3 regions of the Exiguobacterium sp. s141 genome follow, and region 2 is predicted to be linked to each of the others. Evidence: riboswitches for the same ligand, from Rfam matches in the RefSeq annotation. Region 2 holds a riboswitch; each other region holds the start of a gene.
What was found. A riboswitch is a leader RNA that binds a small molecule or an ion and turns the genes downstream of it on or off. The one in region 2 is predicted to bind S-adenosylmethionine.

Region 1 (3,274 bases), 480 kb from region 2:
GACCGGGACACTGATGAACATCCCGACGAGACCGAACAGGCTACCTCCGATGATGATCGAGGTGATGACCCAAAACGGGGTGATGCCGACGCTGTCGCCGAGAATCTTCGGGCCGAGCCAAAGTCCGTCGAATTGTTGCAACAAGAAGATGAACAAGAGGACGATGAGCGCCGTGAACGGGTCATAGAAGTAAGTGATGATGAACGCCGGGATCATCCCGAGCAGCGGTCCGACGTACGGGATGAAGTTCAAGACACCGACGATGACGCCGAGCAGAAGCGCGTATGGCGCCCCGATGATCAACAGACCGGCGACGGCCAGCACCCCGATGATGAGGCAGTCGAGCGACTTCCCGATGATATAGCGTTTGAAGATATAATCCATCTCTTGGAAGATGTCGATCGTCGTCTTGGCTGACGCGACCGGGAACATCGCATACAACAGACGCTTGAACATGCGGGCAAAAATCTCTTTGTCTTTCAACAGATAGATCGAGATGACGATCCCAATCAAGAAGTTGATGAGCGTCATCGTGAAGCTCGACACGTAGCTGACCGACGACAAGACGGCGGTCTCGACCCAGCCCGAGTAACGTTCCTCGAAGCGGCTGAAATCGATGGCTTGGGCAATCGTCGCGTTGTACTCTTTCAAGTACGTGTTCAACTGGGCGAGGAACCCGTCAATCTGTCGGATGTAGAACGGGAGCTCTTCGATGAGTGAGGCGAGGCTCGAATAAATGCGTGGGAACAGCGTCACCGCAGAGATGACGAGAATCCCGATGAAGACGATGTAAACGATCAGCAAACCTTGATAGCGTTTTAATTGAAACCGTTCTTCTATATAGGACAGGACGGTATTCAGGAGCAGCGCGATGGCAATTCCCATGATAATCGGCGTCAGCAACTGGAACGTATAGTGCAACACACTAGAAATCGTGTCCGGTTCACTGATGACTTTCCATAGGACGAGCAGAATCAATCCGATCACGCTCAACTTCCAAATCAATTGACGATTTAATTCCAAAGGTCCATCCCCTCATCTTTTAAATTTTGTAGAATAACGTTCACTTTGTACTATGACCTTTTTTTTATCGGGATTCAATAGGCCACACCTATTTTCGAAAAAGGATTGACAAGATTGGTAACGTTTGGTTAACTAAGTGACATATTACAAAAAGACAAATCGCATATAAAACACTTTCTATCAAGAGAAGCGGAGGGACTGGCCCGATGAAGCTTCAGCAACAGATTGATTCAATACTGTGCTAATTCCAGCAAGGTGACCTTGAGAGATGGAAAGGTGGTTGTTTGAATACGTCCGTATCTCGACACCCCTTTCCGCGGAAAGGGGTGTTTTTTGCATAGGAGGACTATTCATGACTGACAGACGCTCACATCTACTTAAAACGTTACCACCACAACATTTCGTCGGACTCGCGAACGAGTTGGCCGAACTCGAACAGGCCGGCCGCGACATCATCCGACTCGGACAAGGGACGCCTGACCTGCCTACGCCTGAGCCAATCTGTGACGCGCTTCAGACGGCGCTCCTCGACGCCTCGACCCATCAATACGGTCCGTTCCGCGGTCAGGCCCGCCTGAAGCAAGCAGTGGCGACGTTCTATTTGAATGAGTATGGAGTCGAACTTGATCCCGAGACAGAAGTAGCGATTCTCATCGGCTCAAAATCTGGTCTCATCACGTTGCCGCAATGCGTACTCGAACCTGGCGACGGGATCTTGCTACCGAATCCCGGCTATCCTGATTACATCTCGGGGGCACGCCTCGCCGGTGCCGTCGTCCGTGACCTCGTCCTCCGGGAAGAGAACGGCTTCTTGCCGGACTATGAGACGCTCGATACGCAAGATGCAAAACTCATGTATTTGAACTACCCGAGCAATCCGACCGGAGCCGTCGCCTCACCCGCTTTCTTTGACGATACCGTCCGTTTCGCCCGGGAGCGGGACTTGATGGTCGTCCACGATTTCGCATACGGCAGCATCGGATTCGATGGCCACGTCCCGCCTAGCTTTCTGCAGGCGGATGGGGCGAAAGAAGTCGGCATCGAGGTATATACGATGTCGAAAGCTTTCAACATGTCCGGTTGGCGCGTCGCCTTCGCCGTCGGGAACGCGGACATCATCGAGGCGATCAACACGTATCAGGACCACGTCCACGTCAGCGTGTTCTCGGCCATCCAGGCGGCGGCTGTCGCTGCGCTCGAGGCGCCCCGTACCATTCGCGATGACTTGGCACGACTGTACGAGGCACGGCGTGATCGCCTGATCGACGGGTTGAACCGGGCCGGCTGGGCCGTCGAACCGCCGGAGGGTTCGTTCTTCGTCTGGGCGAAAGTGCCCGAGGGCGATGCCAAATCGTTCTCGCGTAAGTTATTGTACGAGGCAGGAGTCGCCGTCACCCCGGGCTATTTCTTCGGTTCGGAAGGGAACGGATACGTCCGCTTCGGTCTCGTCTCACCGGAACCGAAGATTGACGAGGCCGTCGAACGAATCGAGCGGTTGTTTGCCGCCTATGAGGAGGTGCGCGCATGATTCGTCAGGCCGTCCTTGAATATGACCACGCCGATGACGCGCTCGACCGTCTTGATGACTTAGTCGACGGCCGACGTGCCCACGTCCTGCACGGTCAGAACGGGTATGACGTCGTCCGAGCCATCTTTCCGGCCATCGCGGACTATCCGGCAACAAGGTTCAGCGGGGAGTGCACGGACTCGGAAGTCAAACGGCTCAAACCGTTGGACGCCGACGTGTTAATCGCCGTCGGAGGCGGCAAGCTCGTCGATACGGCCAAACTCGTCGCCTATCAACGGAACGTCCCGCTCATCGTCGTTCCAACGCTCGCCTCGAACTGTGCGGCGTTCACACCGCTCAGCGTCGTCTATCAGGAGGACGGGAGCTACGACCGCTACGACATGTTCCGCGTCGTCATCGAACGGGTCATCGTTGACTCACGGGTCATCTCACGCTCACCATATGAATACTTTCGGGCCGGTGTCATCGACACGGTCGCGAAGTTTTACGAGGCCCGTTATTTGAGTGGTGACAGCTCAGCTGACGCCGGCGTCAACACCGGACTCGTCTTGGCCGAGCAGTGCGGGCGTCTCGTCGAACTTGAATTGAGCGAGCACGCTTTTGAGTCGTATAGTGACGACGTCCGCTTCGCGGTCGATCACGTGCTCGCCATCGGTGGCGCCGTCGGTGGATTTGGTGACGCCGGGACACGCGTCGCCGTGGGCCATGCGGTCCATAATGCGC
Region 2 (3,274 bases):
AGCGTGCGGGACGTTTGACGCACCGACGACGAGCGTCTTATCATCGCCCGAACCTGATTCTGAATCTCCGCCGCAAGCTGCGAGAATAGTGAGTGCTGAAGCTGCTGTCAATCCGAGTACTGTTTTCCATGATTTCATTATAAAACCCCTCCAAATTTTCTATTTAGATCAAGCGGAACGCTTGTCAATTACTGATACGAGTCGATCGCCGATGAACTGGATGACGAAGACGATAACCAAGATTAAGACGGTCGCGACGAACGTGACGTCACTCTGTGAGCGCTGGAACCCTTCGAGGAACGCCAAGTTCCCGAGTCCCCCGCCCCCAACGACCCCTGCCATCGCCGTATAACCGACGATCGCGACGATCGTGACCGTGATGCCTGACACGATGGCCGGCAATGCTTCTGGGAACAACACTTTATAGACGATCTGCCATTTTGTCGCACCCATCGATTCAGCCGCCTCGATGACGCCGCGGTCGACTTCACGCAGGGCGAGCTCGACCATCCGCGCATAGAACGGAGCCGCACCGATGATGAGCGCCGGCAACGCTGCCGTCGATCCGAGCATCGTCCCGACGACGAGTAACGTGAACGGGATGAGCAAGATGATCAAAATGATGAACGGGATCGACCGGAACACGTTGACGATTGCGCTGATAACCGTGTAAATCGGACGGTTTTTCATCATGAGCGGTTCGTTCGTGACGTATAAGAGCATCCCGAGGGCGAGACCGATGACGAACGTCGCGGCTCCGGCGACGAGCGTCATATAGAGCGTCTCCCACGTCTGCTCGAGCATGACTTGCCAATCTACATTAGGAAACATCGCTTTCTACCTCCACTTCCACTGCCTGCGACCGGATTGAGGCGATGGCCCGCTCGACTTCAGCCGGCTCTCCGATCAATTGGATGAATAATGTCCCGAGGGCACCGACCTGTGACTGCGTCACCTTCCCGCCGATGATGTTGAAGCCGATGTCATGCTGCTTCAACACTTCCGACAGAATCGGTTGTTCGGCCGTCTCGTTCAAGAATTTGAGCTTGACGATTTGTCCGCTCGGATACCGGGCTTTCAAATGTTCGAACGTGAGCGACATGTCCTCGACCGCGCCGATCTGTTTGACGAACTCTTTCGTGATCGGCTGTTCCGGATGTTGGAACACGTCGGCGACTTGTCCGGTCTCGACGACCTTCCCGGCCTCCATGACGGCGACCCGGTGACAAATCTTTTGGATGACGTGCATCTCATGGGTGATGAGGACGATCGTCAAACCGAGTTTCTTGTTGATACTGACGAGCAGTTCGAGAATCGAGTCCGTTGTCTTCGGGTCGAGTGCGCTCGTCGCTTCATCGCAGAGGAGCACTTCTGGATTCGTAGCGAGCGCACGGGCGATCCCGACTCGCTGCTTTTGGCCGCCCGATAGTTGTGACGGATAGCTGTCTTCCCGTCCGGCGAGGCCGACGAGTTCGACGAGCTCTTGGACGCGGCGTTTGCGCTCACTCGCCGGTACCCCGATGAGTTCGAGCGGGAAGCTAATATTCTCAGCGACCGTGCGCGACCATAATAGGTTGAAGTGTTGGAACACCATCGAGACATTTTTACGCACCCCGCGCAGTTCCTTCGGCGTGAGTTTCGTCAGCTCGCTGCCGGCGACCACGATTTCACCGCTTGACGGTGCCTCGAGTCGGTTGAGCAAGCGGATGAGCGTCGACTTCCCCGCCCCTGAATATCCGATTATTCCAAAAATTTCGCCGCTTTCGATTGTAAGCGACACATCATCGACCGCCTGAACCCGACCGTTTTTCGTGTCGAACCATTTGGCCACATTGCGTAATTGAATCAATCCATTTCCCTCCTGACAACAAAAAAAGTACGCACGTTTGAGCAAACGTGCGTACTTTATCGTACGGACAACGATTGCTCTCATCTTCCAAGGTTTACACCTTGCTGGAATTAGCACCATTTCGGATTGATCCGCGGTTGCTGGGCGTCATAGGGCCAGTCCCTCAGCCTCTCTTGATAAGAGTGGTTGCGTATTTGATTAGCTTTATCATAGCGACACATTATTTTCATGTCAAACTATTTTTTTCAGACAAATTAAAAAAGGTGCCATCCGAGGATGACACAGAACGTAGCACCTTGAGTCACTGAAGGACAACCCATAGATGAACCTCTTTTGCCCGATCAGAGCATTCATCCTTATATGGGGGATTTTTACCCGACCATCACTCGATCTTCGAACGGACCATGCAATTACGCGACCGGTGCCCCGACGCTTGATTTTTTTGGGGGACAATCGAAGGGAAGGTCCACCTGAAATCGCGTAAGCTCATGCAACGGTTGTTCGAAAACGTCTTGCTGACGGGAAAATCTCGTCCTATGTTGTGTTCAAGTAAGATGTTGTAATGAATATATCATTCGTGAACTTTCTGTGTCAACTGATTATTTAAAATTTTCAGATTATTCTAATCATCCTATCTCATTTGACGAAAGATAGGACGTGCTGGACGTTTTGAAACGCGTACAAACGATCGCGAACTTGACCATTCTCCAGCTTCAATAGCGCCGGGACGCTCATGACCTGATACGCCTCGAGCTCGTTCGGGATAAAGTTGGCATCGCGTTTTTCAATCTGGAGTTCGGGATCGACCGCCTCGACGACCGAGAGCATCCGCTCGGCCACGGCGCATGTACCGCACATCGGGGCGTATATATATAAGAATCCGTCTGTCATCATTATTCTCACCTCTCCTCTAAGTATATGAATCCGGACCGGTCGGTTCAAAAGTTGTGCTCAAATGGAAAATTCTGAACATTTCAACATTTTGTATTGACGCTCGCTAGAAAGAGGCATAGTATGGTCATTAACTTTATTGCTTTTGTACATAACAGCATACCAGTAGAAAAGGACAGGTGAATCCCCAATGACGGAAGAGAAGCTTACCGGAAAACAGTTTTTGATGAACGTCTTGAACGGCCTCAGTCTTGCCATTCTCATCGCCCTCATCCCGAGCGCTTTGCTCGGTGAATTAACGAAAGCCATCTTACCTTATGTTCCGTCCTTGCAGTTCATCTTAGATGCGACGACAATCGCGATGCGTCTCTTACCGGTTATCATCGGTGTCGCCGTCGCCATGCAGTTCGGACGCTCGGCACTCGAGGCCGGCACAATCGGCATCGCGACCCAAGTCGGGAGCGGCGCCATCCGCATCGAGGAAGGGGTGTTCCTCATGGCTGGAATCGGTGACGTCATCACGGCCGGTGTGAC
Region 3 (3,274 bases), on a different contig from region 2:
GCTGACGACGTCAAACTTCCAACCGTGCGCCCGAACCTGTTCTAAAAATGATGGGAACCCTTGGCGGAGCGTGATCCGCTCCAACAAATAATCGTGGTAAGCCGGGGCGGCCTCGCTCGGCAATAGTTGAAACAGTTGACCGACGCCGGAGCGGATTGAAATCCGTTGCTCGAGGACCGCATCTTTCAACTCGACCCAAGCCGGCGGGGCGAACGCTTTCATCAACGCGATGATATTGTCTTCCGCCGTGATCGTCCCATCGAAGTCGCACAGGATGTGGACCGTCATCGTGACGCCCACGCCTTTAACGCGGTATCGAGTTCGTCCGTCTGTCCTGCGGTGTGACCGAGGACGTGAGTGATGGCTTGGCGGAAAGCACGGGCCCCGGCGGCTGCACCGTCCGGGTGACCATGAATGCCACCGCCGGCGTTGATGACGACCTCCGTCCCGAAATCACGAATGATATCGGCGACAAGCCCCGGATGAATCCCGGCTGACGGGACCGGTAAAATTGGTTTCGACCAATGCGGTTCGGCGCTCAAGTCACGAATCGCGAACGCCTCGTCCCGTGGTGTCGCGAGCGAACCGTATGGAGACGGGAAGAGCGTCAAATCGGCCCCGGCGAGACGTGGGAGTTTACCGAGTAAGAGCGAATGACTGATGGACCCGGTCAAGGCGCCGGCAAAGGCCGGGTGGGCCAAAATCGGCACACGGATGTCTGGGTCGTTCGCAAGTTCGCGCAGTGCGTCAAGACCGTACGTATAGACGTTGAATAGGAGCGCCGTCGCACCGGCCTCGATCAGCCGGAGCGCCTGATCGCGAAGACCGAACACAGGGCCGCTCAGCGTGATGGCGTAGAGGACACGTTTCCCGGTCGCCTCAAAGTGCGCTTGAATGACGGCCGCTCCGATCCGGGCCCGTTCGAGCGACGGCGTGAGCGGATTGTCGTATAAAATCTCGTCGTCTTTGACGATATCGATGCCGCCGGCGAACTGATCGCGGAGTTGCTGCTCGAGAAACGCGAGGTCACGCCCGATGACGCCTTTGAAGATGCTCATGACGAGCGGACGGTCATGGACACCGAGCAACTCGCGAATCCCGTCGACGCCGAACTTGGCGCCTTTGAAATGAGGGGCGAGCGTTTCGGGCAACGTCAAATCGATTAACCGAATAGAATCGTCGAGGGATAGTTTCCCGAACGTCGTCGTCAAGATGGATGAAAAGTCAGGGCTGACATTATGTAACGGATAGCGGATCGTGAACCGGCTCGTCGTCTCCGTATGGGTGGTCGATACGACCTCACCCCGGTACGCCTGTAACTGCTCTTGCTCTAAATGACGCAGCTCGGTCCATGTGCCGACGGTCAGCTCGAGGGCGATTTTGTCGGCAATGCTTGCGACCGCATCCGTCCGTTTGATTTCATATGTGGCAGTGATACTCATATGGTTCCTCCTTCCAGGCAAACAAAAAATGACCCCATGCCGAGGCAAGAGGTCATCATAAAAAATGAACTCTTATCTCTCAGCTTTCGCTGCAAGAATTAGCACCGTGCCATCTCTGGTCGGTTGCTGCGACATCATCGGGCTCGTCCCTCCGTCTGCTCTTGATAAGAATGTGATTTGAAGTTGTGAAATTTAATTGAATTTTTACACAGATTCGTCACGTCGTCAATTCCTTTTTTTCCAAAAAAAATATTTTGGGAAGTTGTTTCCATATATGCACAAAAAAAGACGAGTGGCACGGAGAAAAGGACGTTGACAATTGTGACGTCGAGTCCGTAATATTCATCACATAAGTTCACCGAATCGAATAAACCACTCTTATCGCGAGTTGGCAGAGGGAATTGGCCCGATGACGCCGCAGCAACCGACCATTAGGCACGGTGCTACATCCACCAGACGAATGTCTGACAGATGAGAGGAACAACCATTTTGGCTGTGCCTCTTTCTCGCGGAGAAAGGGGCTTTTTTTGTGGGCAACGTACAGGAAGGGGAAAACATCATGTCATATCAACCATTTACAGAACAGTCTGTTGTCGAGCACGTCCGTCAATTAGGATACTTGCAAGACGGAATCGCCGAGTGTGAGGAAATCGGGGACGGCAATTTGAATCTCGTGTTTCGGATTCGCCAAGGCGAACAGCGCCTAATCGTCAAACAGGCGCTCCCATACGCTAAAGTCGTCGGTGAGAGCTGGCCGCTTACACTCGAACGGGCATGGATTGAACAGTTGGCACTCCGTGAGTTTGCGAACGTGGCGCCGCGTTTCGTCCCGGACGTCCTCGGTAGCGACCGGACGCTCGCCTACACGATTTTAGAAGATCTGTCTGATTATGAGATTGTCCGCACCGGTTATTTGAAAGGGGAGAGCTATCCGGAACTCGCGCGTCATGTCGGTGAATTTTTAGGCGAGACGCTGTTCGCGACGTCGGATTATGCGGCCGGCCCGATCGCGAAGAAGCGGATTGAACGTGACTATTACAACCCGGAACTGTGTGACATCACCGAGAAGCTCATCTTCACCGACCCGTTCAAAGACGCGGAGTCGAACAACATCGAGGCGGCGCTTCGAGAAGATGTCGAACGCCTTTGGCAAGACCAGGCGCTCAAGGTCGAGGTGACGAAACTGAAAGTCGGATTTGTCACGAAACATGAGGCGCTTCTGCACGGTGACCTACATACAGGCAGCATCTTCGCGACCCAACAAGAGACGAAAATCATCGATCCAGAGTTCGCATTTTACGGACCGTTCGGCTTTGATTTGGGCCAAATTATCGCCCATTTGACGCTGTCGACGTTCCATGACCCGCTCAAACGCTTCGAACGTTTCACGGACGTCTTGACGGTGTGGGAGACGTTCGAGAAGACGTTCCGGGCCAACTTTGAGCGCGCTGTCGAGCCGTTCAATACGGACGGTTTCGTCGACGAATTGTTGCGGACAATCTTCAGCGACACGATCGGCTATGCCGGTTGCGAACTCATTCGCCGTGCCGTCGGACTCGCCGGTGTCGCCGATCTCGAGACGTTGCCGGAAGCGACGCGGCTCGAACGAAAACGTGACGCGCTTGCCCTCGGGACGGCGCTCATTAAAGAACGCCACAGCGTCGAATCGATTGACGACTTGGTGACGCTTTTGTCGGGGGTGCGCGTATGACGGTCCAAAACATCCGCTTTAATTCGCAAACGGACGAACTCATCCTATTGGATCAGACGTTGTTACCACATGAAGAGCGTTACGTGACAATCGAGACGCTCGAACAGGCCGAACATGCCAT

Region 1: linked by a shared signal. The riboswitch ahead of KNP74_RS00555 (aminotransferase class I/II-fold pyridoxal phosphate-dependent enzyme) and the one ahead of KNP74_RS03005 (methionine ABC transporter ATP-binding protein) in region 2 are both predicted to bind S-adenosylmethionine.
Region 3: linked by a shared signal. The riboswitch ahead of mtnK (S-methyl-5-thioribose kinase) and the one ahead of KNP74_RS03005 (methionine ABC transporter ATP-binding protein) in region 2 are both predicted to bind S-adenosylmethionine.

Annotation. Positions count from the first base shown of each region.
Region 1 is NZ_JACSLJ010000001.1:102,467-105,740, reverse strand. Features, by position in the region: gene KNP74_RS00560 (AI-2E family transporter) at 1-1,023, opposite strand, end outside; SAM riboswitch class I at 1,198-1,298, shown strand; gene KNP74_RS00555 (aminotransferase class I/II-fold pyridoxal phosphate-dependent enzyme) at 1,376-2,551, shown strand; gene KNP74_RS00550 (iron-containing alcohol dehydrogenase family protein) at 2,548-3,274, shown strand, end outside.
Region 2 is NZ_JACSLJ010000001.1:583,518-586,791, forward strand. Features, by position in the region: gene KNP74_RS02995 (MetQ/NlpA family ABC transporter substrate-binding protein) at 1-138, opposite strand, end outside; gene KNP74_RS03000 (methionine ABC transporter permease) at 169-831, opposite strand; gene KNP74_RS03005 (methionine ABC transporter ATP-binding protein) at 821-1,849, opposite strand; SAM riboswitch class I at 1,927-2,032, opposite strand; gene KNP74_RS03010 (thioredoxin family protein) at 2,486-2,740, opposite strand; gene KNP74_RS03015 (PTS sugar transporter subunit IIC) at 2,931-3,274, shown strand, end outside.
Region 3 is NZ_JACSLJ010000006.1:20,392-23,665, reverse strand. Features, by position in the region: gene KNP74_RS12140 (2-hydroxy-3-keto-5-methylthiopentenyl-1-phosphate phosphatase) at 1-288, opposite strand, end outside; gene KNP74_RS12135 (2,3-diketo-5-methylthiopentyl-1-phosphate enolase) at 285-1,442, opposite strand; SAM riboswitch class I at 1,512-1,613, opposite strand; SAM riboswitch class I at 1,818-1,920, shown strand; gene mtnK (S-methyl-5-thioribose kinase) at 2,002-3,153, shown strand; gene mtnA (S-methyl-5-thioribose-1-phosphate isomerase) at 3,150-3,274, shown strand, end outside.